2 regions of the Geobacillus sp. Sah69 genome follow, and region 2 is predicted to be linked to the other one. Evidence: a T-box and tRNA genes for the amino acid it is inferred to sense, from the RefSeq annotation. Region 2 holds a T-box; the other holds one or more tRNA genes.
The links. The T-box of region 2 lies ahead of tyrS (tyrosine--tRNA ligase). A T-box ahead of a tRNA ligase gene usually reads a tRNA of that ligase, here a tRNA-Tyr.
Positions count from the first base shown of each region.

Region 1: it encodes a tRNA-Tyr, which carries the amino acid that the T-box ahead of tyrS (tyrosine--tRNA ligase) is inferred to sense. The anticodon was not compared.

Region 1 is NZ_LLKS01000001.1:1,003-10,162, reverse strand. Features, by position in the region: partial or broken rRNA gene AP057_RS00125 (23S ribosomal RNA) at 1-126, shown strand, start outside; tRNA gene AP057_RS00120 (tRNA-Asn) at 231-305, shown strand; tRNA gene AP057_RS00115 (tRNA-Ser) at 310-400, shown strand; tRNA gene AP057_RS00110 (tRNA-Glu) at 415-486, shown strand; tRNA gene AP057_RS00105 (tRNA-Val) at 496-571, shown strand; tRNA gene AP057_RS00100 (tRNA-Met) at 730-806, shown strand; tRNA gene AP057_RS00095 (tRNA-Asp) at 812-887, shown strand; tRNA gene AP057_RS00090 (tRNA-Phe) at 1,021-1,096, shown strand; tRNA gene AP057_RS00085 (tRNA-Thr) at 1,270-1,345, shown strand; tRNA gene AP057_RS00080 (tRNA-Tyr) at 1,352-1,436, shown strand; tRNA gene AP057_RS00075 (tRNA-Trp) at 1,444-1,517, shown strand; tRNA gene AP057_RS00070 (tRNA-His) at 1,535-1,607, shown strand; tRNA gene AP057_RS00065 (tRNA-Gln) at 1,624-1,698, shown strand; tRNA gene AP057_RS00060 (tRNA-Gly) at 1,704-1,775, shown strand; tRNA gene AP057_RS00055 (tRNA-Cys) at 1,785-1,858, shown strand; tRNA gene AP057_RS00050 (tRNA-Leu) at 1,920-2,002, shown strand; gene AP057_RS00045 (IS630 family transposase) at 2,047-2,565, shown strand; gene AP057_RS00040 (DUF6176 family protein) at 2,870-3,214, shown strand; gene AP057_RS17330 (hypothetical protein) at 3,615-3,752, shown strand; partial or broken gene AP057_RS00035 (bifunctional 2',3'-cyclic-nucleotide 2'-phosphodiesterase/3'-nucleotidase) at 3,737-4,846, shown strand; partial or broken gene AP057_RS00025 (LysE family translocator) at 5,659-6,291, shown strand; gene AP057_RS00020 (hypothetical protein) at 6,376-6,603, shown strand; gene AP057_RS00015 (LysE family translocator) at 6,640-7,266, opposite strand; gene AP057_RS00010 (cation diffusion facilitator family transporter) at 7,397-8,347, opposite strand; partial or broken gene glgB (1,4-alpha-glucan branching enzyme) at 8,535-9,160, shown strand, end outside.
Region 2 is NZ_LLKS01000056.1:16,885-31,432, forward strand. Features, by position in the region: gene AP057_RS13130 (GAF domain-containing protein) at 1-19, shown strand, start outside; gene AP057_RS13135 (sensor domain-containing diguanylate cyclase) at 74-1,909, opposite strand; gene rpsD (30S ribosomal protein S4) at 2,242-2,844, shown strand; gene tyrS (tyrosine--tRNA ligase) at 2,891-4,150, opposite strand; T-box leader at 4,201-4,425, opposite strand; partial or broken gene AP057_RS17125 (penicillin-binding transpeptidase domain-containing protein) at 4,525-5,016, shown strand; partial or broken gene AP057_RS13155 (acetoin utilization protein AcuC) at 5,042-5,977, shown strand; gene ccpA (catabolite control protein A) at 6,175-7,167, opposite strand; gene AP057_RS13165 (bifunctional 3-deoxy-7-phosphoheptulonate synthase/chorismate mutase) at 7,551-8,633, opposite strand; gene ytxJ (bacillithiol system redox-active protein YtxJ) at 8,861-9,193, opposite strand; gene AP057_RS13175 (hypothetical protein) at 9,201-9,596, opposite strand; gene AP057_RS13180 (DUF948 domain-containing protein) at 9,583-10,032, opposite strand; gene murC (UDP-N-acetylmuramate--L-alanine ligase) at 10,180-11,484, opposite strand; gene AP057_RS13190 (DNA translocase FtsK) at 11,612-13,891, opposite strand; gene ytpR (YtpR family tRNA-binding protein) at 13,948-14,548, opposite strand, start outside.

The sequences.
Region 1 (9,160 bases), on a different contig from region 2:
AAGATGAGATTTCCCACCGCGTCAGGCGGGTAAGATCCCTCGAAGATGACGAGGTCGATAGGTCCGAGGTGGAAGCGTGGCGACACGTGGAGCTGACGGATACTAATCGATCGAGGGCTTGACCTATAAGCGGCTTCTTCCGACGGTTATCTAGTTTTGAAGGAATGAAAAAAAGTCCTTGACAGCTCAACGCGAATCATTATAATAATAAATGTCTAAAGTGATGTCATTCCGCAGTAGCTCAGTGGTAGAGCAATCGGCTGTTAACCGATTGGTCGCAGGTTCGAATCCTGCCTGCGGAGCCATCGTGGAGAGCTGTCCGAGTGGTCGAAGGAGCACGATTGGAAATCGTGTAGGCGTGAATAGCGCCTCAAGGGTTCGAATCCCTTGCTCTCCGCCATGATTCATCAACATGGCCCGTTGGTCAAGTGGTTAAGACACCGCCCTTTCACGGCGGTAACACGGGTTCGAATCCCGTACGGGTCACTTCTTCGTGGAGGATTAGCTCAGCTGGGAGAGCACTTGCCTTACAAGCAAGGGGTCGGCGGTTCGATCCCGTCATCCTCCACCATTTTTAATCGTTGTGGAGTGGAGCGACGAGCCTTTGCTTCATCGAATTCACTTCGAGTTACCTCGACGCATCTGGCATCTTTGAATCAGCTTGTAGAGGAAGAGGTAACGGATAACAACGCTAAGAACATTGTGCAAATTAATTTACTTTCCTATCGCCGCGGGGTGGAGCAGTCCGGTAGCTCGTCGGGCTCATAACCCGAAGGTCGCAGGTTCAAATCCTGCCCCCGCAACCAAAATTGGTCCCGTAGTGTAGTGGTTAACATGCCTGCCTGTCACGCAGGAGATCGCGGGTTCGAGTCCCGTCGGGACCGCCATTGTTTCAAAATTATGAAAAGAGACAGCTCAGTAGTTCAGTTGGAGTTGCCTCAACACATCTGGCTTCCTCGAATCAGCTTGTAGAGGAAGAGACACGGTGCAGTACAAGCAAAGCAATGAAAAACTTAATATGGCTCGGTAGCTCAGTCGGTAGAGCAAAGGACTGAAAATCCTTGTGTCGGCGGTTCGATTCCGTCCCGAGCCACCATATAACAATAATGTGCATCATATGTATGCCAACTTAGCTCAATTGGTAGAGACGAGCATCCGCTTCATCGAATCGGTTGCGAGTTGTCCCGACGCATCCAGCTTCTTCGAGTTGGCTGGTAGAGGAAGGGACACAACAAATGAACAATGAGCCGCGATTTATATCATAGTTATGCCGACTTAGCTCAATTGGTAGAGCAACTGAATCGTAATCAGTAGGTTGCGGGTTCAAGTCCTGCAGTCGGCACCATTCTTTGGAGGGGTAGCGAAGTGGCTAAACGCGGCGGACTGTAAATCCGCTCCCTTTGGGTTCGGCGGTTCGAATCCGTCCCCCTCCACCATGATTAAAGGGGCATAGTTTAATGGTAGAACAGAGGTCTCCAAAACCTCCGGTGTGGGTTCGATTCCTACTGCCCCTGCCATTTTGATTATCATTATGGCGACTATGGCGAAGTGGTTAACGCACCAGATTGTGGCTCTGGCATGCGTGGGTTCGATTCCCACTAGTCGCCCTTCACTTTTCGGCGTTGGGGTATAGCCAAGCGGTAAGGCAACGGACTTTGACTCCGTGATGCGTTGGTTCGAATCCAGCTACCCCAGCCAATGACGCGGAAGTAGTTCAGTGGTAGAACACCACCTTGCCAAGGTGAGGGTCGCGGGTTCGAGTCCCGTCTTCCGCTCTCGATCAAGGCGGCATAGCCAAGTGGTAAGGCAGAGGTCTGCAAAACCTTTACCCCCGGTTCGAATCCGGGTGCCGCCTCCATCTAATGAATATAAAAAGTGTTGACAGACATGAAGTAATGTGATAAAATAATGCATGTCGCGCCGATGTGGCGGAATTGGCAGACGCGCACGACTCAAAATCGTGTGGGCTTTGCCCGTGTGGGTTCGACTCCCACCATCGGCATCGAAAATAGGAAGAAGGCTTTAGGGACAAGGGGTTTCACGTAAGTGAAATCTCTTGTTTTTTTATTTACTGAATACGATTCGAGAAAAGAAAATCGTGTGCGTACAATCGTGTTCGGTGAGGTGAAATGGAAAGTGCCTACGTACGGCCATCATGCCCACGTTTCTGTATTTGGGGCGGTGAATGTGCTCAATGGGGACACCGTTCTTCATCGAGCAGTCGCTGCGAATGCGACGACGTTTTTGGATTTTTTAAAGATCTTGAAGAGCCGTTATCCAGACCAGCTGATCGTGCTCGTGCTCGACAATGCCCGCATCCACCATGCCAAAATGGTGAGAGATTTCTTGCGCCAAGAAGGGGAATCGTTTCACTTGATCTTTTTACCTCCTTATTCCCCACAGCTGAATCCCATCGAACGCTTGTGGAAATGGCTCAAGGATGCGGTCATTGCCAATGTGTTTCACAAAGATCAAATGGATATTGACCAAGCCATTGCCCGGTTTATGGAATATATAGATCAACAACCGGAAGAGGTGCTTCGATGCTTGGGGTGTGCAGCGTGATGCAAAGGTTAACTTTTCAAGGTGCATTTATATAGTTAAGTGTAAAATTATAGAAGGAATTATATAGATAGGAAGCGAAATAGAGTAGAAAGATAAGGTGAAAAACGAACGTCTAAGCAAGGGATGCTGCTCGATGTAGTATGCTATATCATTTTTCTGTTAGTTGTCTGGCATGTGGCGCACGGTCACATTGATGACTATTATGCGACGCTTATCTCCACCGTTTTCGGCATGGCATACAAGATATACTGCTTTCTTTCTATATTTTGAAGCTCATCAATAAATAGAAAGGTGGAAGCATGAGATGAAAGTAGAATTAAGCAAATTTCGCGTAAAGGAAGGAAAATCGAAGCGGGTGGATGAATGGATGGAATTATTAAACACACATATGAACGAGGTGCTGTTGACGCTCAAAGATGAAAAAATGCATGTCGAAGCGATCTTCCGCGAGCGAAATGAGGAAGGAGAGTTTCTTTACTGGTTCTCTGTTCAGGGAGAAGGCGGGATTTCCGTAGAAGAGTCCGAACACGAAATTGATAAAAAACATTTGGCGTTCTGGTATGAGTGTATTGATGAGGAATATAACGAACCTGTGATCACGACAGAAGTAGTGATGATTCCAGAGCATATTCGTAAGGCGATGGAGTAAGCAAGTTTGAGAAGTTAATCATGAATCTAATTTTTTATTTTATTTCCTTAATATTTAAAATAAAATATTATTGTCAAGGGACAACAAAGAATGGGGGAATAACGGAGGCAATCGAAAAGCCGCCCTTGCCTTTATCGAATGTTACCTTTGGCGGTGTTCGGTTGGTCAAGGGTTCGCTTCGCCGAATCCGGCAGGTTTTCTCTTCGACGGGCTCAGGAGGACAAAAAGGTCAGGTTGTCTCTTGTTGGAGAAACGCTTGTGCCATGGTGATCAGCTTCGTTCACTGGGCCGACATATGCGATAGCTCGGCGAGCTCCGGGATGACGACCGGCACCCGGTCTTCGAGCGCGCTATGCGGGCGCAGAAAGATGACAATGATTTGATGAGTGGGAGATGGACATTGAAAAAACGGAAGAAATACGCGGCGGCGAGCGTGGTGTTGGCGTTGGGGCTGCTGGCTCCTTCGTTTGGGCCGACGGCGGTAGGCGCGGAGGAGCGGGACGTCGTCAAGCTGCGCATTTTAGTGGCGTTCCGGTGACGATGCCGGGTTCATGGGGCGATACGCTCGGCGTGATCGACTTGACGGTCGAGCAAGTCGACGGAAAATGGAAAGTGACGCAAGCGAAAGCCCAACTCCGTCCAGTGTATGACAAGGCGACGAAAACGCCGTTGGTTGACAGCGATTCGGCCGTCGAGCAGGCCATTCAGGCGGAGCACGAAGCGACGATCCAGTACGTCCGCAGCCCGGTTGGAAAAACTACGAGCCCGATCAACAGCTATTTTGCACTCGTTCAAGATGATCCGTCCGTGCAAATCGTCACGAACGCCCAAAAGTGGTATGTGGAAAAAATGTTAAAAGGGACGCAGTATGAAGGCCTTCCGGTGCTGTCAGCCGGCGCTCCGTTCAAGGCCGGCGGGCGCGGTGGACCGAGCTATTACACGGATATTCCGGCAGGGGAAATCGCCATTAAAAACGTCGCCGATTTGTACTTGTATCCAAACACGGTGTATGCGCTGAAAATTACGGGAGCCGAGTTGAAAGAATGGCTTGAGTGGTCGGCGGGACAATTCAACCAAATCGACCCGAACAAGACAGGCATTCAGCCGCTTGTCAACAACGACTTCCCGACGTACAACTTCGACATTATTGATGGCGTGACGTACGAGATCGATGTCACCGAGCCGGCGAAATACGACAAAAACCAAAATGTGATCAATCCGAAAGCAAACCGCATTAAAAACTTGCGATTCCAAGGCAAACCGGTGACGGCGAAGATGGAATTTATCGTTGCGACGAACAACTATCGGGCGACGACGAACCGGATCATCAATCCGGGCGGGAAAAACACGATTTTGGCCGCGCCGGATGAAAACCGGCAAGTGATCATCGATTATATTCGCGAAAACGGAACGATCAACCCGTCCGTGGACGGCAACTGGACCTTTGCGCCAGTGAAAGGGAAAGCATCGGTGACCGTTTCCTTTGAATCGTCACTGGAAGCACAAAAATATTTGCCGCCAGACAGCCGCATCCGCTATGTGGCGACATTGTCCAACGGGTTTGCCCAATACGAACTTACGCTGTTGTCTTGGAAAGAAACGAAAACAAACCATTCGAAAGAGCTAGAAAAATCTGGACGTTAAGAAGAGGTTGGAAAAATAGCAGGTGATTTAGGAGGCAGGTGATTTCGTATAAAATACTGCTAGTTCCAGCTGTTTCTTAATTAGAACAACCTTGCGGAATCAATCTTCTTTTTCGGCGAAATGCCGCTGATTTGCTCGTGACAGCCGTTTTTTACCGGCCTTTTAGGTGACACGAAAATGTGACTAAAAGTATTTCTGGCGCTACTGCCATTTTTTCCATTTCGAAAATATCGCCTTTTTGACTGACGATGAGAAGAAGATCTTTTACGTTAACGTCATTTCCGAAAGAAGTCTCCCACCTCAAGGAATGTGAAGAGCGATCGATCAATGAGTAGGTGGGAGATGAATTTCGGTTGGCCATCGCCGATGAATATGATCGTCTATGGTTCAAACCGACACCTTTGGAACGAAGGGAAGCGTAAAGGGTTCTTGTTTGTGGCTTACCGTTCAGTGAACACGCACAAGTCGCTTGAAGCCCCTGCCTCTAAGCGAAGCGTAGGTGGTGGGCAGTTCACTTCTAACAAGGACAGTGAAAAACAGCCGCTTTCGTTGAGCGGGCGGTCATGGAAGGAAAAAAGATGTTCGATTGGGGAAGCGCTGCTTGTCCGACCGGGCGCTACCCATCATCTGCTTTTTCGAAGGCCGGTGGACATCGAGGTTCTTGGGATCATTCGTTTTGGAAAACGGAACGATTTTGTCACTGTATCTGTGGTGAAGCCCCCCACCTTTTGTAACATTGCCCGAAAGCAGTGCCACTGTCCATGGATGATTGTTTGCTAGCTTGGTCAGGAGGGAGACATGTGTTAGGCATTACAAGTTACGGGATGTATTTGCTGGCGTCGATTTTGATGCATGCCACTCCGGGAGTGGATACGATGTATATTATGGGGCGCAGTGTGGCGCAAGGGAGAAAAGCGGGCGTGTATTCGGTGTTGGGCATTTCGACGGGGGTGTTCATTCATACGTTGCTCGCTGCGTTTGGCTTGGCGGTGATTTTGCAGCAGTCGGTTGTCTTATTTACGGCTGTGAAAATCGCTGGCGCAGCGTATTTGGTGTATCTTGGCATCAAAATGATGCGGCAGTCGACGCCGCCAGCGTTGGAGTCCGAGGAACTGGCGCCGATGAAGCTGAACAAGATTTATTAGCAAGGCGTGACGACGAATGTGATGAATCCGAAAGTGGCGTTGTTTTTCCTTTCGTTTTTGCCGCAATTCATTCAAACGGATCAGCCATACGGCCCGCTTCCGTTTCTGCTGCTCGGCGTTTCGTTCGTGGTGACGAGCACGCTGTGGGGGCTTGGCGTCGTCTATGTCGCCGCGCTAGCGACGAAACGGATGCGTCAAAACGCGAAAATGGCGCTTCTTGTCAATCGATTGACAGGGATCGTGTTTATCGGGCTTGGTGTGAAGCTGCTGCAAACGAAAGCGTCGTGAGCGAGGGCGAACGGCGTCAGAAAGCATGATCCTCACCTGCCTGAAAGCGCGGGCGGTGATTCGGTGCGGAGGTTGGCTAGAGGAATGGGGACGGATGACAAAGGAATAGCGGTGATTCTCCTTGTGGCGGGAATCGGGGTGTTTCCGTTTGGGATCGTGATCATTAAGCAGCAGTGGGAAGAATACAAGAAGAAGGAGGGGCGTGAGCGGAGAATAGTCTTGTTTTTTGAAATGATCGATCTTTGGTCAACATGGGTGCTATTTCTCTCCCTGCTCCTCATATTGGGAGGCGCGGCACTGTTGTGGAGATGAGCAGAAAAGAGGGCAGCCGCCCTCTTTTTTCTTCCGCTACGACCGCTCGCTGACGGCGATTTGGATGCCGATCAGCGCGAAGATGGCGCCTTTGAGCCAATGGATTCGCCTAGTGATGGCGGTGTGGGCCGAGAGCCATTGGCGCAGTTTTTCCGCACCGATGCTCACTAAGGTGAAGACAGCGAGAGCTTGAACGAGAAAGATGACGCCTAATACGAGCATTTGCTGCGGGATCTGGCCCGCTGACGGATCAACGAACTGCGGCAGGAGCGCCAAAAAGAAGAGCGACACTTTCGGATTGAGCACGTTCATGACAATGCCTTTTTTGTACAGCGAGGCGTATGCCATTGGCTTCTGCCTCCCAAAGGAGAGGCCCTCGTCTCGTTCACGGAACGCCTGCCAGGCCAGGTACAGCAAATACACAGCGCCTGCATATTTGACGACGGCAAAGGCCAAGGCGGATTGGTAAATGACAGCCGAGACGCCGAGCACCGCCGCGCTGATATGGACAAGCAGGCCGGTGCACAGCCCGAGCGCGGTGGCGATGCCTGCGTGTTTGCCTTGCGACACGCTTTGGGCGATGACGAATAAAATGTCCGGGCCCGGCGCCAATGTAAGCAATATGGCGACGCTGAAAAACGAGAAGATCGTTCCGATTCCCATGAGGCATCCCTTCCTTCGGCATGATGACTCTATATGTTCGCCGCGGATCGTATTGATTCCTTTTTGTTTGAAAGGGAAAATGGACAAACGAAAAAGCCGCCCATGCCATTCAAAGCAGAGGCGGCATTTCCTATTCATGGGAAGCTTTTTTCTCCAAAAACGCCCGGCCATATTGGCCATGGTCGTGGAGCATGGCGTGCTCGACTTGGATCGTGGCATGCTCAATGCCGTATTTTTCCTTCAGCATTTCATTCACCGCCAAAATGACACAAAGCGGCTGGATGTGCTCGCTGACAAACACATGGGCCGACAGCGAGTAATGGTCGGTGGAGATGGCCCATAAATGCATGTCGTGCACGTCTTCGACCCCTTCGATCTGTCGAATGTCGGCGCGGATTTGTTCGAGATCGAACCCATCAGGTACGGCTTCCATTAAGATGAGATACGATTCACGCATAATTTTCGCCCCGCCTGTGAAAATGATGGCGGCGATCACGAGGCTGATGATCGGATCGAAAATCGTCCAGCCGGTGAAGTAAATGAGCAGCGCGGACACGATGACGCCGATCGAGCTGATTAAGTCGCCGATGAAATGCCAAAGGGCGCTCTGAACGTTCAAGTTGTCTTCTTCTTTCGTGCTCCGGCTTAAGACGATGGTCAACGTCAAGTTAACGATGAGGCCGATCGCCGCGATTCCGAGCATAAGACGAAAGTTGATCGGTTCAGGATGAAGAAAACGCTGAATGCCTTCCCATAAAATCCACAGCGCAATGACGGCCAACGTCAGCCCGTTCAAAAACGATGTGATGATTTCAAATCGCAAAAAACCGAACGTAAAGCGGCGGTTCGGCGGGCGCGTTGCCATGTAGAGGGCGACCATGCTCAATCCAAGCGCCAATACATCGGATGCCATATGGACCGAATCGGACAAGAGGGCGAGCGAGTTGGAAATCAGTCCGCCAATGATTTCAACGACGGTGAAAAACATGGTCAACAAAAGCGTCACCCAGAGCGCTTTTGTTGATTCATGTTGCGTTTTGACGTGCGGGAGATGGTGAAAATCGTACAGTGTTGGAGCCATAATGCACCTCCGTTATTTATAAATTATAATATAAAAATCCGCTTGTGTGCAAATGAAATTTCGACAGCGAGAAAGAGCGGTTGTTGGAATTTGTCTAAAAATATAGACGAACAATTCAAGGAATGAATCCTGCTGCTGGCGAATAGGAGTCAATATTGTGTATGGCCATCATCTTGCTTCAGAAAGGATGCGATCGAGCTTGATTGCGGCGAATCCGACGGATTTGGAAGTGTATTTGTTTCATGAAGGCAGCTTGCATAAAAGCTACGAGCTGTTTGGCGCCCACGTGATCGATGAGGGCGGAAGGGCCGCCACCCGCTTTTGCGTCTGGGCGCCGCATGCGCGCGACGTGCGCCTGGTCGGCAGCTTTAACGGCTGGGACGGGGCGAAGTTCCGCCTCACCAAAGTGAACGATGAAGGAGTATGGACGATCGTTGTCCCGGAAAACTTGGAAGGGCATTTGTATAAGTATGAGATCGTCACGCCGGATGGGCGGGTGCTGCTGAAAGCGGACCCGTACGCGTTTTGCTCCGAATTGCGCCCCCACACCGCCTCGATTGTCTACGATCTGAAAGGATACCAGTGGAACGATCAGTCTTGGCAGCGGAAGAAGCGGCGAAAGCGGATTTACGAGCAGCCGATGGTCATTTATGAGCTCCATTTTGGTTCGTGGAAGAAAAAGGAAGGTTGTTTTTTGACGTACCGTGAGATGGCCGACGAACTTATCCCGTACGTGCTAGAGCGTGGATTTACGCACATTGAGCTGCTTCCGCTTGTCGAGCATCCGCTCGACCGTTCGTGGGGGTATCAAGG
Region 2 (14,548 bases):
CGTGCTCATTTCCGCCTGACGAAAAAAGCGCACCAAGCGCGAAGAAGGAATCCGCTTGCTCGGATTCCTTTTTTTACACCTTATACAAATGACAGTCATCGTGCACAAAAATGCAGTTTTTTCCCGTCTCTTTTGCCATGTAAAGCGCGGCGTCGGCTCGTTTGAACAGCTGTTTTGCATCCTCGCAGCCTTGGCGCTCCCACCATGACACGCCGCACGAAACGGTCACCGTCGGAATCGTTTGTTCTCTGACTTTTTCTGTGATGCGGCGGGCAATCGAAATGGCGTCAGACAGCGGCACTTTCGGCAAATACACCGCCAGCTCTTCCCCGCCCCAACGCGCCGCCACATCGCCATCGCGAATGTTGGCGCGCACCGTCTCAGCCACTTGGACGAGCACCCTATCGCCCGTTTGATGGCCGTACACATCGTTGATTTGCTTAAAGTTGTCAATGTCAAACAAAATGAGCGCCCCAAATGCATCGGATCCCATGGATGTTTGGATCACCTCGTCCAAGTAACGGCGCGTATGCAGCTTTGTCAAATAATCGGTGACTACCATCTTCTCGAGCTCTTCGCGCAGCATCGCGTTCATAAACGCCAGCGTTGAATGTTGAACGAGGGATTCCAAGAGCTTAAACATCTCAAACGTAAATCGGTATGGCTCGCTGGCGAGCGCAATGCACAGTCCCTTCGTTTCCTTGTTTTGCTGCATCGGCGCCGCCATGATGGAACGAAACGAACCGAAAGCGGACACGCATACATCACCGGCAAATAAAATGTCATTTCCGCTTTGGCGCCGCTTTTCCACCCATTCGATATAGGGCTCGGACCGATGGTCGAAAAAAAACGGCGTGCTGCCTGGCAAAAGCTCCCGCTTGCCGTCGGCAAACAAGAAAAAACCGACTTCATCCGCGCCGAACGATTGTTGGATTTGCGATACCATGTACTCAATGGCTTCATGAAGCCGCGGCCGGGCGTTCAATTGGCGCATTGTGTCGTTGATCAGCTGCAAATCGGCGACAAGCCGGCGCGACTGTTCATACAACTTGGCGTTCTCAAGCGCGCTTCCAGCCGTGCTCGCCAGCAGCGAAACAAAATGAATCTCTCGTTTTGGAAATGGCGCAGCGTATGGGGCGATCATTTCAATCACCCCATACACCGCCTGCACCCCTTTAATCGGGGCGTACAGCACCGAGCGCGGCGGCGCCTCCATCTCCTCGCATTGCACTTGTCCAGTCAAAAACGCCCGCAACGCCGCCGTCTGTTTTTCCCTTTCATCCAATACAAGCGTTTTAATCGGCAAATTTCCGCGCAGATGGTTGTCATGCGACAACAGAAGGTGGTAGGTGAATGATGGATAGACGTTTTGCAGCGTGCGGATAATTTCTTCAAGCACAACATCGATATGCATCGAGGAATGAATTTTTGCGGCAAAGTGATGCAGCTGTCCATACCGTTTCTCTTCGCCCTCTCCTTGCAGCACCGCGCTAAGTTTCCGAAACAATCGCGCCAAATCCGTCCGGATCTCCCACAACAACCGCTCGTCAAAACCGCCATCTTTTCGATACACGAGCTCGACCATCGCCGGTGTCTCATCGGAAAGCATGAAAAAGAGCCGGGCCGCCATATGCGGCCCACCGGCATCGACAACAGCGACTTTCCGCTCTCCATCAGCCGCGATCGGCCTAGCGTCCGGCGTCCCAACCGCAGCCGCTTCCGGATAAAAGGCAGCCCGCACCGGGTCGTACAAATAAAAAACGGCTTGCTCGAGCGCCAGCTCTTCTTTTAGCAGCGCGAGCAACTCGCCCGCCGCCGCCGAAAACGGCCTATCGTCCTGAAACGCTAAAAACCAGTGGAAAAATTTTTGTTTAAATGATTCATACCGATTCATTTCTTCCTTGTTCATCGCCTTTTCCACCCAAACCGGCATCATCATTCCAAATGAGAGAATGGGATGGCAATTTTTCTGAAAATTGCATCTTATATTATATCATACAAATAGAGAAGAAGGGAAACAAAATGTTGACTTTATCCTCTAAAAATCATATAATAGCCTTTGTGTAAAATATAGCAGCCTTTGTGCCCACTTTTATGGTTCATTTTGTTCCTCGACCCGCCGAGGTGCATCGTGTAACTCTTAGCTGCGAGAGCGAGGATGCATGAAAACAAAATGGCCATAATTGTTGGCGCACATCTGCTTTTATTTTACGGGAATAAAAGCGTAAGGAGGAGCAACGAATGGCTCGTTATACTGGCCCAATGTGGAAAATTTCCCGCCGCCTTGGCATCTCGTTGAGCGGCACGGGGAAAGAATTGCAAAAACGTCCGTATCCGCCTGGCCAACACGGTCCGGGGCAACGGCGGAAATTGTCGGAATATGGCTTGCAGCTGCAAGAAAAACAAAAGCTGCGCCATATGTACGGCGTGAACGAACGCCAATTCCGCAAAACGTTTGAAGAAGCAGGCAAAATGCCGGGCAAACACGGCGAAAACTTCATGATTTTGTTAGAATCGCGCCTAGACAACCTCGTCTATCGCTTAGGGTTGGCCCGCACGCGCCGTCAAGCCCGCCAGCTCGTGACGCACGGCCACATTTTGGTCGACGGCAGCCGCGTCAACATCCCGTCGTACCGCGTCAAACCGGGACAAACGATCGCCGTTCGCGAAAAATCGCGCAACTTGCAAGTGATTAAAGAAGCGCTCGAAGCGAACAACTACATTCCAGATTACTTGACGTTCAATCCGGAAAAAATGGAAGGGACGTACACCCGCTTGCCGGAGCGTTCCGAACTGCCAGCGGAAATCAACGAAGCGCTCATCGTCGAGTTCTACTCGCGTTAAGGCGCAAAAAAGATCCGAAATGCATCGGCATTTCGGATCTTTTTTCTTAGGCGTAGCGAATCAAATAATACTTTTTCTTCCCGCGGCGGATGACCGTAAACCGCCCCTCAAGGCGGTGTTCAGCCGTTAATATGGCTCCGACGTCTTGAAGGCGCTCGCCGTTGACGTAAATGGCGCCGTTTTGGATGTCTTCGCGCGCTTGTCGCTTCGATGGCGAAATGCCGGCAGAAACGAGCAGCTCGACAAGCGGAACGTCGCCTCCTTCATGAACGAATGACGGCACATCTTTGAACCCTTGCTCAATTTCCGCCGCTGTCAAATTGGCAATGTCGCCGCTAAAGAGCGCTTCAGAAATGCGAATCGCTTGCCTGAGCGCCTCTTCGCCGTGCACGAGCTTTGTCACTTCCTCAGCAAGCGCCTTTTGGGCCGCCCGCTTCTCTGGGGCCTCACGAAGCTCTTGTTCAAGCGCTTCGATTTCCTCTTTCGACAGGAACGTAAAGTACTTCAAGTAACGGATCACATCGCGGTCATCGGTGTTGATCCAAAACTGGTAAAACTCGTACGGCGACGTTTTCTCTTTGTCGAGCCAAATCGTGCCGCTTTCCGTTTTCCCGAATTTCGTGCCGTCCGCTTTCGTCACAAGCGGGATCGTCAAGCCAAACGCCCGCGCCTCGCCTTTCGTTTTGCGAATAAGCTCAAGCCCTGCCGTGATGTTGCCCCATTGGTCGCTCCCGCCGATTTGCAGGCGGCATCCTTCCGTCTCGTACAGGCGGAGAAAATCGTATGCCTGCAGCATCATATAGCTGAACTCGGTAAATGAAATGCCCGTCTCGATGCGCGATTGAACCGACTCTTTCGCCATCATGTAGTTGACGCTGAAATGCTTGCCGACGTCGCGCAAAAACGTAATGACATCCAGCGGCCCGATCCAGTCGTAGTTGTTTTTGATTTTCGCCGGATTGCCGTCCGCTTCAAAATCTAAAAAGCGGCCGAGCTGTTCTTTAATACGCGCGCTCCATGCCTCGACGGTTTCTTTGGCATTGAGCGTGCGCTCGCTTTTTTTCCCGCTCGGATCGCCGATCAACCCCGTCGCTCCGCCGACTAGGGCGATCGGCCGGTGCCCCGCCTGCTGGAAGCGGCGCAGCGTCAAAATGGCGGCCAAGTTGCCGATATGCAAACTGTCCGCCGTCGGGTCAAACCCGCAGTAGAGCGTCACCCGCTCCTCATTCAACAGCTTGCGCAACCCGTCTTCATCCGTCGTTTGGTTGACGAGCCCGCGCCATTGCAATTCCGCAAGCAAATCCATGTCCTTCACCTCTCTATAAATGTCATGCAAAAGAAAACACCCGCCCGTGATGAAGGGGCGAGTGTTCGTCGCGGTACCACCCTACTTAGAAAGCATGGTGCTTTCTCACTCATTTGGATAACGGCGCCGGCCGGCGGATGGCTACTAGGTGCCAAAAACGTTCGCCATCGCTGCTCAGGGAGGTAATTCACGCCTGCCTGTGGACTGGCTCGCACCGTCCGCCAGCTCTCTGCACCAGGGAGGCAGCCGCTACTTGTTCCCATCATCGCTTTCTCATATGAAATATATACATTCTTATACCATAGCGATGCGCTCGCTGTCAACCCTAACGCTTTTCGCACAAACGGCGAAAAATCAGCAAAATTCCACAATGTTATACGACGATCGACAAAAAGATTTATGAACAAATGCAGCGCATCGCCGCCCGCTACCCATATTACGGAAGCGACAATGTGTATTACACCAAAGACAAGAAAACAGGAAAAATGATCCCCCATCGCCAACCGGTCGAAGTCGGGGCGATGCTCATCGAAAACAAAACGGGAAAAATCATCAGCTTCGTCGGCGGCCTCGATTATGGGCGCAAGCAGTTGAACCACGCCACCCAGGCGCACCGGTCCAACGAGTCAACGATGAAACCGCTCTTAGTATACGCGCCGGCGATGGAGATGGGCGTCATCCAGCCGGCGACGATCATTCCCGACTTGTCGCTTTCGATCGGTTCGTATACACCGAAAAACGCGGACGGAAAAACGCACGGGCTCGTCACGGCGCGCTATGCCTTGCAGCAATCGTTCAACATCCCGGCTGTTCGGACGTATATGAGAATTCGATCCCGCCATCCGGTCGACTATTTGCATAAAATCGCGCCAGCCGGCGCCATTTTTATTTATATCGGAAGCGGCGGCGCAAAACTACGGCCTTGGCACCGAGGATACGCCGATTTTCCCCAACATGCACGAATCGAGCGCTCTTTTGGTCGGCAGCACCCTCACCGCCGTCGACGCGGTTCTTTCCGGAGCGGCCGAGCATGCGCTCAACCTTGGAGGCGGTCTGCACCACGGCTTCCGCGGCAAAGCGTCCGGCTTTTGCGTCTACAACGACAGCGCGGTCGCCATTCAATACATCCGGGAGAAATACGGACTGCGCGTGTTGTACGTCGACACGGACGCCCACCATGGCGACGGAGTGCAATGGGCGTTTTACGACGATCCGAACGTTTGCACGTTTTCCATTCATGAAACGGGGCGCTATTTGTTCCCAGGGACCGGAAATGTCAAAGAGCGCGGCTTAGGCGCAGGCTACGGCTATTCGTTCAACATTCCCGTTGATGCGTTCACGGAAGACGAATCATGGATCGCCGTCTATACGACCGCGCTTCGGGAAATCGCCGACTTTTTCCGCCCGAATGTCATCGTGACGCAAAACGGCGTCGACGCCCACTATTACGATCCGCTCACCCATTTGTCGGTGACGATGAAAACGTACCGAGCCATTCCGAAGCTCGCGCACGAAATCGCACATGAATATTGCGGCGGACGCTGGATCGCCGTCGTCGTCGGCGGCTATGACATCTGGCGCGTCGTGCCGCGGGCATGGGCGCTCCTTGGGCTCGAGATGACGGGACAAGCCGATGTGTCCGGCTCGCTGCCAGATGAGTGGCGCGAACGTTAGCGACCGCTTTCACCCGTCGCGCTTCCGCTTGAGTGGGACGACCCGGATGACTTGTATCCCCCGATTCCGCGCAAAGCAGAGATCAGCGAAAAAAATGCCCAGACGGTGGAAAAAGCGTTGTATTTCATCCGCAGCCAGCGGCCGGCACGGTGACCGGCCGACCGAACCGCCCTCCAAATTCAGAAACAATAGGCGAAGGTGGCTGCTTTTTATGGGCGCCATCGAGCCGGTTCGCGCCTGTTGGCGGCGCATGGGAAACGCAAACGAGAGCGCATCGGCGGCCGCGTTCGGAGGAAACGCGAAAAAGACTGATCCGAAAACGCTCCGCGTTTTCGGATCAGCCTCGCTCCTTATTTCGTCGATTCCCGCACTTCAAGCCGGTGCGGCAAGACGACGATATGGTTGTCAACTTTCTCCTTGTTCATGTACTTCGTCAGCAACCGCATCGCTACCGCTCCGATGTCGTACATCGGCTGCACGACGGTCGTCAGCCGCGGCCGCACCATCGTCGCAAGCCTTGTGTTGTCAAAACCGACGACTTCCACCTCTTCCGGCACGCGCACGTGATGGTCTTGGGCGCTGTGGATGATGCCGAGCGCCATTTCGTCCGTGCCGGCAAACACCGCCGTCGGTCGTTCGGCAAGCTCCTCGATTTTCTCATACGCTTCCAAGCCGGAGTCGTATGAATTGTCGCCCTCAACGACCAGCTCTTCGTCATATGGCACCCCGCGCTCTTCCAACGCGCGCCGGTAGCCAGCCAACTTCCGCTGGTTGATCGGATCGTCGGTCGGACCGGTCACATACGCCACACGGCGGTTTCCTTTTTCCAGCAAATACGTCACCGCTTCAAACGCCGCCTGCTCATAATCGATGTTGACCGATGGAATCTCCTCCGGCCCGACCGTCGCCGCCAGCACGATCGGCACCGATGATTTTTGAAATTCGGCGACGTGCTCTTCGGTGATGGTCCCGCCCATAAACAACAGGCCGTCCACTTGCTTGGCGAGCAACGTGTTGAGCAAATGCAGCTCTTTTTCTTTGTTTTGGTCGGAGTTGCTTAAAATAATGTTGTATTTGTACATCGTTGCAATGTCTTCGATGCCGCGCGCCAGTTCGGCGAAGAAAATGTTCGAAATATCCGGGATGATCACCCCGACCGTCGTCGTTTTTTTGCTCGCCAACCCCCGCGCCACTGCATTCGGGCGGTAGCCGAGCCGCTCGATCGCTTCCAACACTTTTTTTCGTGTCGACGGCTTGACGTTCGGATTGCCGTTCACGACACGCGAAACAGTCGCCATCGAGACGTTCGCCTCCCGCGCCACATCATAAATCGTTACGGTCATTCCTTTCACTCCTTTTCACTCAACCGGTCAAATTCCGAATGTATGTACAACTATCATACGATACATTATCGCCAACTCGCAACGAAATCGCAACCATTTTTGCCGGTTTGTTCACAAACCGTTCACCGGTAGTTTGCCCGAAACCACGCCCTTGCATGAAAAGGAAGCCCGCCGTTTCCCCGTGTTTTTGTGCTGGGCGCCAACGGCCATCAGCGCAAACAGGAATCCGCCAGACAGCGCGATTCGGTTGCCCTATCATGCCGCCAACCCAACCGGCCTCCATTTCCCGCCTCGACCACAGCCTGCTTCGCACTGCCCCAAAAACAAAAGACGCCCCAACACAATGGGACGTCTTCTTTCGCCGACACACCGCCCTTTGCCCTTTACGCTTGGACGAACTGGCGCTGGAAGGCGCGCACTTCTTCCATAAACTCGTTGAATTGGGCGATGTCCATTTGCTGGGCGGAATCGGACAAGGCGACGGCCGGGTCCGGATGCACTTCGGCCATGACGCCGTCGGCGCCGATCGCCAAGGCCGCTTTGGCGCACGGGATGAGCAGATCGCGCCGCCCCGTTGAGTGGGTGACATCGACGAACACCGGCAAGTGCGTTTCTTTCTTCAAAATCGGCACAGCCGAAATGTCGAGCGTGTTGCGCGTCGCCCGCTCGTACGTACGGATGCCGCGCTCGCACAAAATGATCTGCCCGTTTCCTTTCGACATGATGTACTCAGCGGCGTTGATGAATTCTTCGATCGTCGCCGCCAAGCCGCGCTTCAGCAAAATCGGCTTATTCACTTGGCCGGCTGCCTTAAGCAGCTCAAAGTTTTGCATGTTGCGGGCGCCGATTTGGATGACGTCAATATAGTCCAAGGCGATTTCAATGTCCGCCGGCGTGACGATTTCACTGATGACCGCCAAATCAAACTCATCGGCGATCCGTTTCAAAATTTTCAGTCCTTCCACGCCGAGCCCTTGGAAATCGTACGGCGACGTGCGCGGTTTGTACGCACCGCCGCGCAGCATCTTGATGCCTTGTTTTTTCACCGCTTCGGCGACCGCAGCCACTTGCTCGTAGCTTTCCACCGCACACGGGCCCATGACAAAATATTGCTTGCCGTCGCCGATCCGCTCTCCTTTCACCTCGACGATCGTGTTTTCTGGATGCTTTTTCCGCGAGACAAGCAGCGCTTTCCGATGGTCATCTTCTTGCAATTCGAGCGCCGCTTTGAAAATTTCCTTGAAAATGTGCTGCAGCGTCGACGTTTCGAACGGACCGTCGTTATGCTCGGAAATGAGGTCGAGCATTTTCCGCTCGCGCACCGGGTCGTAGCGGTGCGTTCCTTGCGCTTCTTTGATCTTGCCGATTTCTTGAACGAGCCGCCCCCGTTCGTTGATCAGCTTCAACAATTGCAGGTTAATCTCATCGACCCTTGCCCGCAGCTCCTCCAACCGTTCGTTGCTCATGCTTCTCTCATCCTTTCGCCCATTTTCATGCATCGTTTCCGCCCCATAGCGGCCGCCGCCGGCTGCGTTCGGGGCGCTTCCCCGTTTTGAAGATCGAAGTTTTGTAATTAGTCTTTATTATAATCGATGACCTAGCGGTTGTCACGAAAAAAATGCTTTTTTGATTAAACGCTTTTAAGTGGTAAAGTTTAAAAGGAGAACAAACCGCCTGTCGCGCGGACAGGCGGCTAGGCGGTGGCTATGTTCGTTCTCAGCGCATCGTACGTAATAGCCCAATGGGACGCGTGCCAGACGACTTTGCCGTTTTCAAACAAAAGCGCCTGCGGCGATTCGTGCTTAACGCCGGTCGTCTCGGCGATGTAGTTCGAGAGCGGCCGCGCTTCTTGAACGTACAGGCAATATACCGCGAGCTCCGGGTGATCGGCGGCGAACTTTTCACATTCGCCGAACGCCGCTCGGCTGATCGGGCATGTTAGGCTATGTTTGACGAACAAAAAGCGGTTCGTTTCCTTCTTGACGCGTTCAAACTGTTCGACGGTTTCCAGTTTCTCCATTCCCACGTTCTGCTCACTCCATTCCGCTTCGGTGTCCCATCGTTTGCTCGGCGTCATCGAGCGCCGCTTCCGCTTCCTCAAACAGCTTTTGCAGCGTCTCGCGGTCGGCCGGCTCAGCGGATGGCGGAATCGGGATCGTCGCTTTTTCAGCACCGGTCTTTGCCTCTTCGCCTTCGGACGGGGCCTCAGCTGTTTTCAGCGGGATGAACTCGGCGATTTCCTTCGTTTTCTCTTTCGCTGTTTCCAACCATTCCGCCGCCGTCGTTTTCACCGGCTCCCACGTTTCGCTGCTGCTCCATTCCGCGAGCCATTGCCGTCCTTTCTCACTTGTTAAAAACATGGCCGCCGCCGCGCCGGCGATGCCGCCGACAAGCGCCCCAAGCAAAAATCCGCCGTTATTTTTCGCCATTTTGCATTCCCTCCTGTTCACGCAATCGTTCCCTTTCCCTCCATTTTTCCCTTAGATCGAGCAAAACATTTGCCCATCGCAACGTTTTGCGCCATTTTTTCCGCCCGCCGCCCGCTCGAGCCGACAGCGCCGCGACTGTCTGCTGAAGGGCGCGGTTGAACGAGCGGACGGCGTCGCCGACTTCACTGACGGCTTCGACGGCGCTGTTCAGCTTTTCCACCTTCTTTTGCACATCGCCGGCGATGTCGTTCGCCGTATGCAAAAGCTCGGTGACTTCGCGGACCACCGCTTGCACTTGCTCCTCCGTATGGCCCACCGCCGCCGTCAGCCGGCGCAGCGTTTCCTGCAGGACGACGAGCGTCCTCGCGATGTACACGACAAGCAACAAAAACGCCGCCGCCGCCACCGCAGCGCTCGCGTACAAAAGCCACTCCACTTCGTTTCCCTCCTTGCCGTCCGGACCGCCTCATCCCGTTTGTACCCGTTTGCCTCCGCCTTTAAACGTTCGCCGCCGTCTCATTCGATTCCTGCCGCCCAACGAAAAACGGGCTGTTTTGGTCACAGCCCGCTTCCCGGCCGGCCGCTACGCGGACAGAACGGCCTGTTCGTACGCCTGTTGAAATTTTTGAATATCGCCGGCGCCCATAAACACCAACACTGCATCCGGATGCTGCTTCAACACTGCGACGTTGTCTTCTTCAAGCAGCTGCGAGCGCGGAATTTGCGCCTGCAAATCGCGGATGGACAGCTTGCCCTCGCGTTCGCGCGCCGAGCCGAAAATATCGCATAAATAGACGTGGTCGGCCTGCTTTAAACTTTCGGCAAACTCGCGCAAAAACGTCTGCGTTCGCGTATACGTGTGCGGCTGGAAAATGGCAACGACCTCGCGTCCCGGATATTTTTGCCTTGCCGCCTCCAATGTGGCGGTAATTTCGCGCGGATGATGCGCATAATCGTCAATCAACACCTGGCGCCCGACCGTTTTTTCGCTGAAGCGGCGTTTCACCCCTTGGAACGTCTGCAGCCGGGCGGCGATCGTGCCGGCGTCAATGCCTTCATAGTGGCAAAGGGCGATGACCGCGAGCGCATTCAGCACGTTATGGGTGCCAAAGCGCGGGATGGAAAAAGAGGCAAAAAACGTGTTGCGCACGAACACGTCAAACGCCGTCCCTTCGGGCGTCTTGACAATATTGCGCGCCTGAAAATCGTTTTCGTCGCTAAGCCCGTAAAACAAAATCGGCACTTTCGCCTGGAGATTCGGCAAATACGGATCATCCCCGCAGGCGACAATCGCCTTGTTCACTTGTTCCGCCATTTGTTGGAAGGCGGAAAAGACGTCGTCAATATTGGCAAAATAGTCGGGGTGGTCGAAGTCAATGTTCGTCATGATTGCATAATCGGGAAAATAGGACAAAAAATGCCGGCGGTACTCGCACGCCTCAAACACAAAGTATTTGCTCCCCGGCTCCCCTCTTCCCGTTCCGTCCCCAATTAAATATGACGTAGGGTGCGCCCCTTGCATCACGTGAGCGAGCAAGCCCGTCGTCGTCGTCTTTCCATGTGAGCCGGTCACCGCGATGCTTGTGAATTTCCCCGCCAGCTCGCCCAAAAAGCGGTGGTATCGAATGACAGGGACGCCGAGTTGACGGGCCGCTTCGATTTCCTCATGCGTATCGGAAAAGGCGTTGCCGGCAATGACCGTATAACCTGGGCGGATATTGTCTTTGGAAAAAGGCAAAACCGGGATGCCCCGTTCCTCGAGCGCCTTTTGCGTAAAAAACCACTTTTCTACATCCGACCCTTGCACTGTATAACCGAGATCATGAAGCACTTGTGCAAGCGCGCTCATTCCCGTGCCTTTGATGCCAACAAAATGGTAAACTGTCATCGCTAAGCCCTCCAGCCATCTTCTCTCTGTAGAACAGTATATGATATTCGTCTAGTTTTGCCATTTGCTTCATGCCGCCGCGCCGGCGGTTTCATTTCCCCATTATAGCACGGCCGGCGGCAAAACACTACCGCCCGGAAGCAACGCCGTTGGCAGAGCGCCCTCCGTGCTCCCCGCGCCAGCGCGCCCACTCTTCCTCGCTCATCAGCACATCGCGCGGTTTGCTGCCGCGCGCTTCCGAGATGAGCCCATGATGCTCCATCATCTCGATGAGCCGGGCGGCGCGGTTGTAGCCGATGCGGAAATGACGCTGCAAACTTGACGTTGACGCCCCTCCCTGGGCGATGACAAACCGGCATGCTTCGTCAAACAGCTCGTCGTCTTCCTCGCCGAACGCCGCCGCTTGCCGGAACTCGTCCGGACTGAACATGTACGAAGGGGCTTGCTGCGCTTTCACGTGGGCGGTGACCCGCTCAATTTCTTCATCAGAAATGAAGCAGCCTTGCAACCGCACCGGCTTGGCTGACCCGTTTTCCAAAAAAAGCATATCGCCGCGCCCAAGCAGCCGCTCGGCGCCGTTCACATCCAAAATCGTGCGCGAGTCGACTTGGGAAGAAACAGAAAAGGCGATGCGCGTCGGAATGTTCGCCTTGATCAAGCCGGTGATGACGTCAACCGACGGCCGTTGCGTGGCGATCAACAAGTGAATGCCGCACGCCCGCGCCTTTTGCGCCAAGCGGCAAATCGATTCCTCGACATCGGCCGGGGCGGCCATCATCAAATCAGCCAGTTCGTCGATGACGATGACGATGTACGGCAACGGCGCCTCACTTCCCCCGCTTGCACGCAGACGGTCATTGTATTTTTCAAGATCGCGCACGCCGGCATGGACAAACAGCTCGTACCGCCGCTCCATTTCGCCGACCGCCCACTTGAGCGCCCCGGCGGCTGCTTTTGCTTCGGTGATGACCGGGCTGAGCAAATGCGGCAAGCCGTTGTACGGGGCAAGCTCCACCATTTTTGGATCAATCAGCAGCCACTTCACCTCATGCGGGGCGGCTTTGTACAACATGCTGACAAGCATAGCGTTCATGCAGACGCTTTTGCCTGACCCGGTCGCCCCGGCAATGAGACCATGGGGCATGTTGCGGATATCGGTCACGACCGGCGCGCCGCTGATGTCAAGCCCAAGGGCGACAGTGAGCGGAGAGCGGCGCTCGCGGAAGGCGCGGTCGTCTAAAATCTCCCGCAGCCGCACCGGACGGCTCGATGGGTTCGGCACTTCAATGCCGATCGTCCGCTTTCCGGGAATCGGCGCTTCAATCCGAATGTCTTTCGCTGCCAAACTCAGTTTAATGTCGTCCGTCAAGCTCGTAATTTTGCTTACTTTCACGCCCAAATCGGGCTGCACTTCAAACTGCGTCACCGTCGGCCCTTGCGTTGCCCCAACGACCTTCGCTCCGATATGGAAGCTCGCAAACGTCCGGTCGAGGCGGGCGCATTGTTCGCGAATCCACTGTTCGTCAGCAGACGCCGCCTCCCCGGGCGACTCAAGCAACGCAGACGGCGGCAGCGAATAGCCGTCTCGGCGCGAGCGTTCCTCGAGCTTGCGCCGGTCTTCCTTTAGCATCATCACATTGTACGGGATGCGCGCCCGTCCGAGACGGGGAGAAGACAGCCGCGCTTCTTCTTCCCGTCCGGCGCCTTTCTCCGCCCCATGGCCGCGTTGCCCCTCATCCGGTCGCGGCGCTCCTTCTTCTAGCACCTTGGTGATCTTCTCCGCCGCCGTTTCATTCTCAATCGCCTCTTCAAGCCGCGGACCGGCGCCAAAGACGGACCGCTCCTCTTCCTCTTGCCCGGCGCCCCTTTCCTGCTGATCGTGCTGCCGCTCATCCGATCGCGGCGCCCCTTCTTCCGCGGCCTTGGCCATAGTCTCTGCTGCCGTTTCGCTCCCGGCCGCAACGGCGGCTTGTTCATCCGGTGGGGCGGTCGCTTTGCTGTTCTCTTCCTGTTCGGGCGGCGCCAAAGAGGCGGAGCGGCTTTGCTCCGGCTTAAAGTCGGAAACCGGCGTTCGTTTTGCCCCCCGCTGTTCGCCGCCCTGTCTTTGATACCCAAATACCGGCGACGGCACATCGGACGGGCGGAACGGGCGTTTTTCCGCCGTTTCCCGCGCCAGGCTGTCTGACGGGCGGCCAGAGGCCGGCCGCGTTCTTCCCCCGTCTACCAACCGCTGCGGCTGTTTCTGTTCCTCCCGCGGCTGATCGTCGGGAATGAGCGGAAACCGAAAGCGGCCTTGCGGGTATTGGTACACCACTTTCGCCTCTGCACGCTCCGGTTGAGGAATGGGCGGCTGTTCCTTCTCTTCTTCCTCCGCGAACATGCGAAGCCATCGTTTCCAAAATTTCATCGGCCGTTTCACTCTTTCTATCTCATTCATTGTCGGCAAAAACGCCGCCGGGACGGTCAAAACACGAACGGCTGGCCGACTTCGTACTCGTCGGAGAGCACAAGAATCCCTTTTTCTTGCGGGGCGTTCGGCAGCCCGAGTTCGCGCGCCGAACAAATCATGCCGGATGACCGGACGCCGCGCAGCTCGCTTTCCTGAATGACAAGGCCGCTCGGCATGACGGCGCCGATTTTGGCGACGACGACTTTCTGCCCGGCGGCGACGTTCGGCGCCCCACAGACGATTTGCAGCACTTCACCGCCGACATCGACTTGGCAGACGCTCAGTTTGTCGGCGTTCGGATGCTTCGTTTTTTCTTTCACATATCCGACGACAAACTTCGGCGACAAATCAGCCTCGATCGGTTCGTCAAAACCGTTTTTCGCCAAAATGTCATTGATGACGCCAACGAGTTCTTCATCGACATCGAGCGGGCCGTTGCCGGAAAACGGATGGTATGAAGAAGCGGAAAAAATGTTGTAACCGACCGTCTCTCCGCTCCGCTCCGAAAAAATGCGAACGACGTCGCCTCGTTTCACAAACGCCCGCTCTTCGGCAGGAATCGGCTTCAGCGACACAAGCAATACATCGCCGATTCCTTCGCGATTGTAAAATACA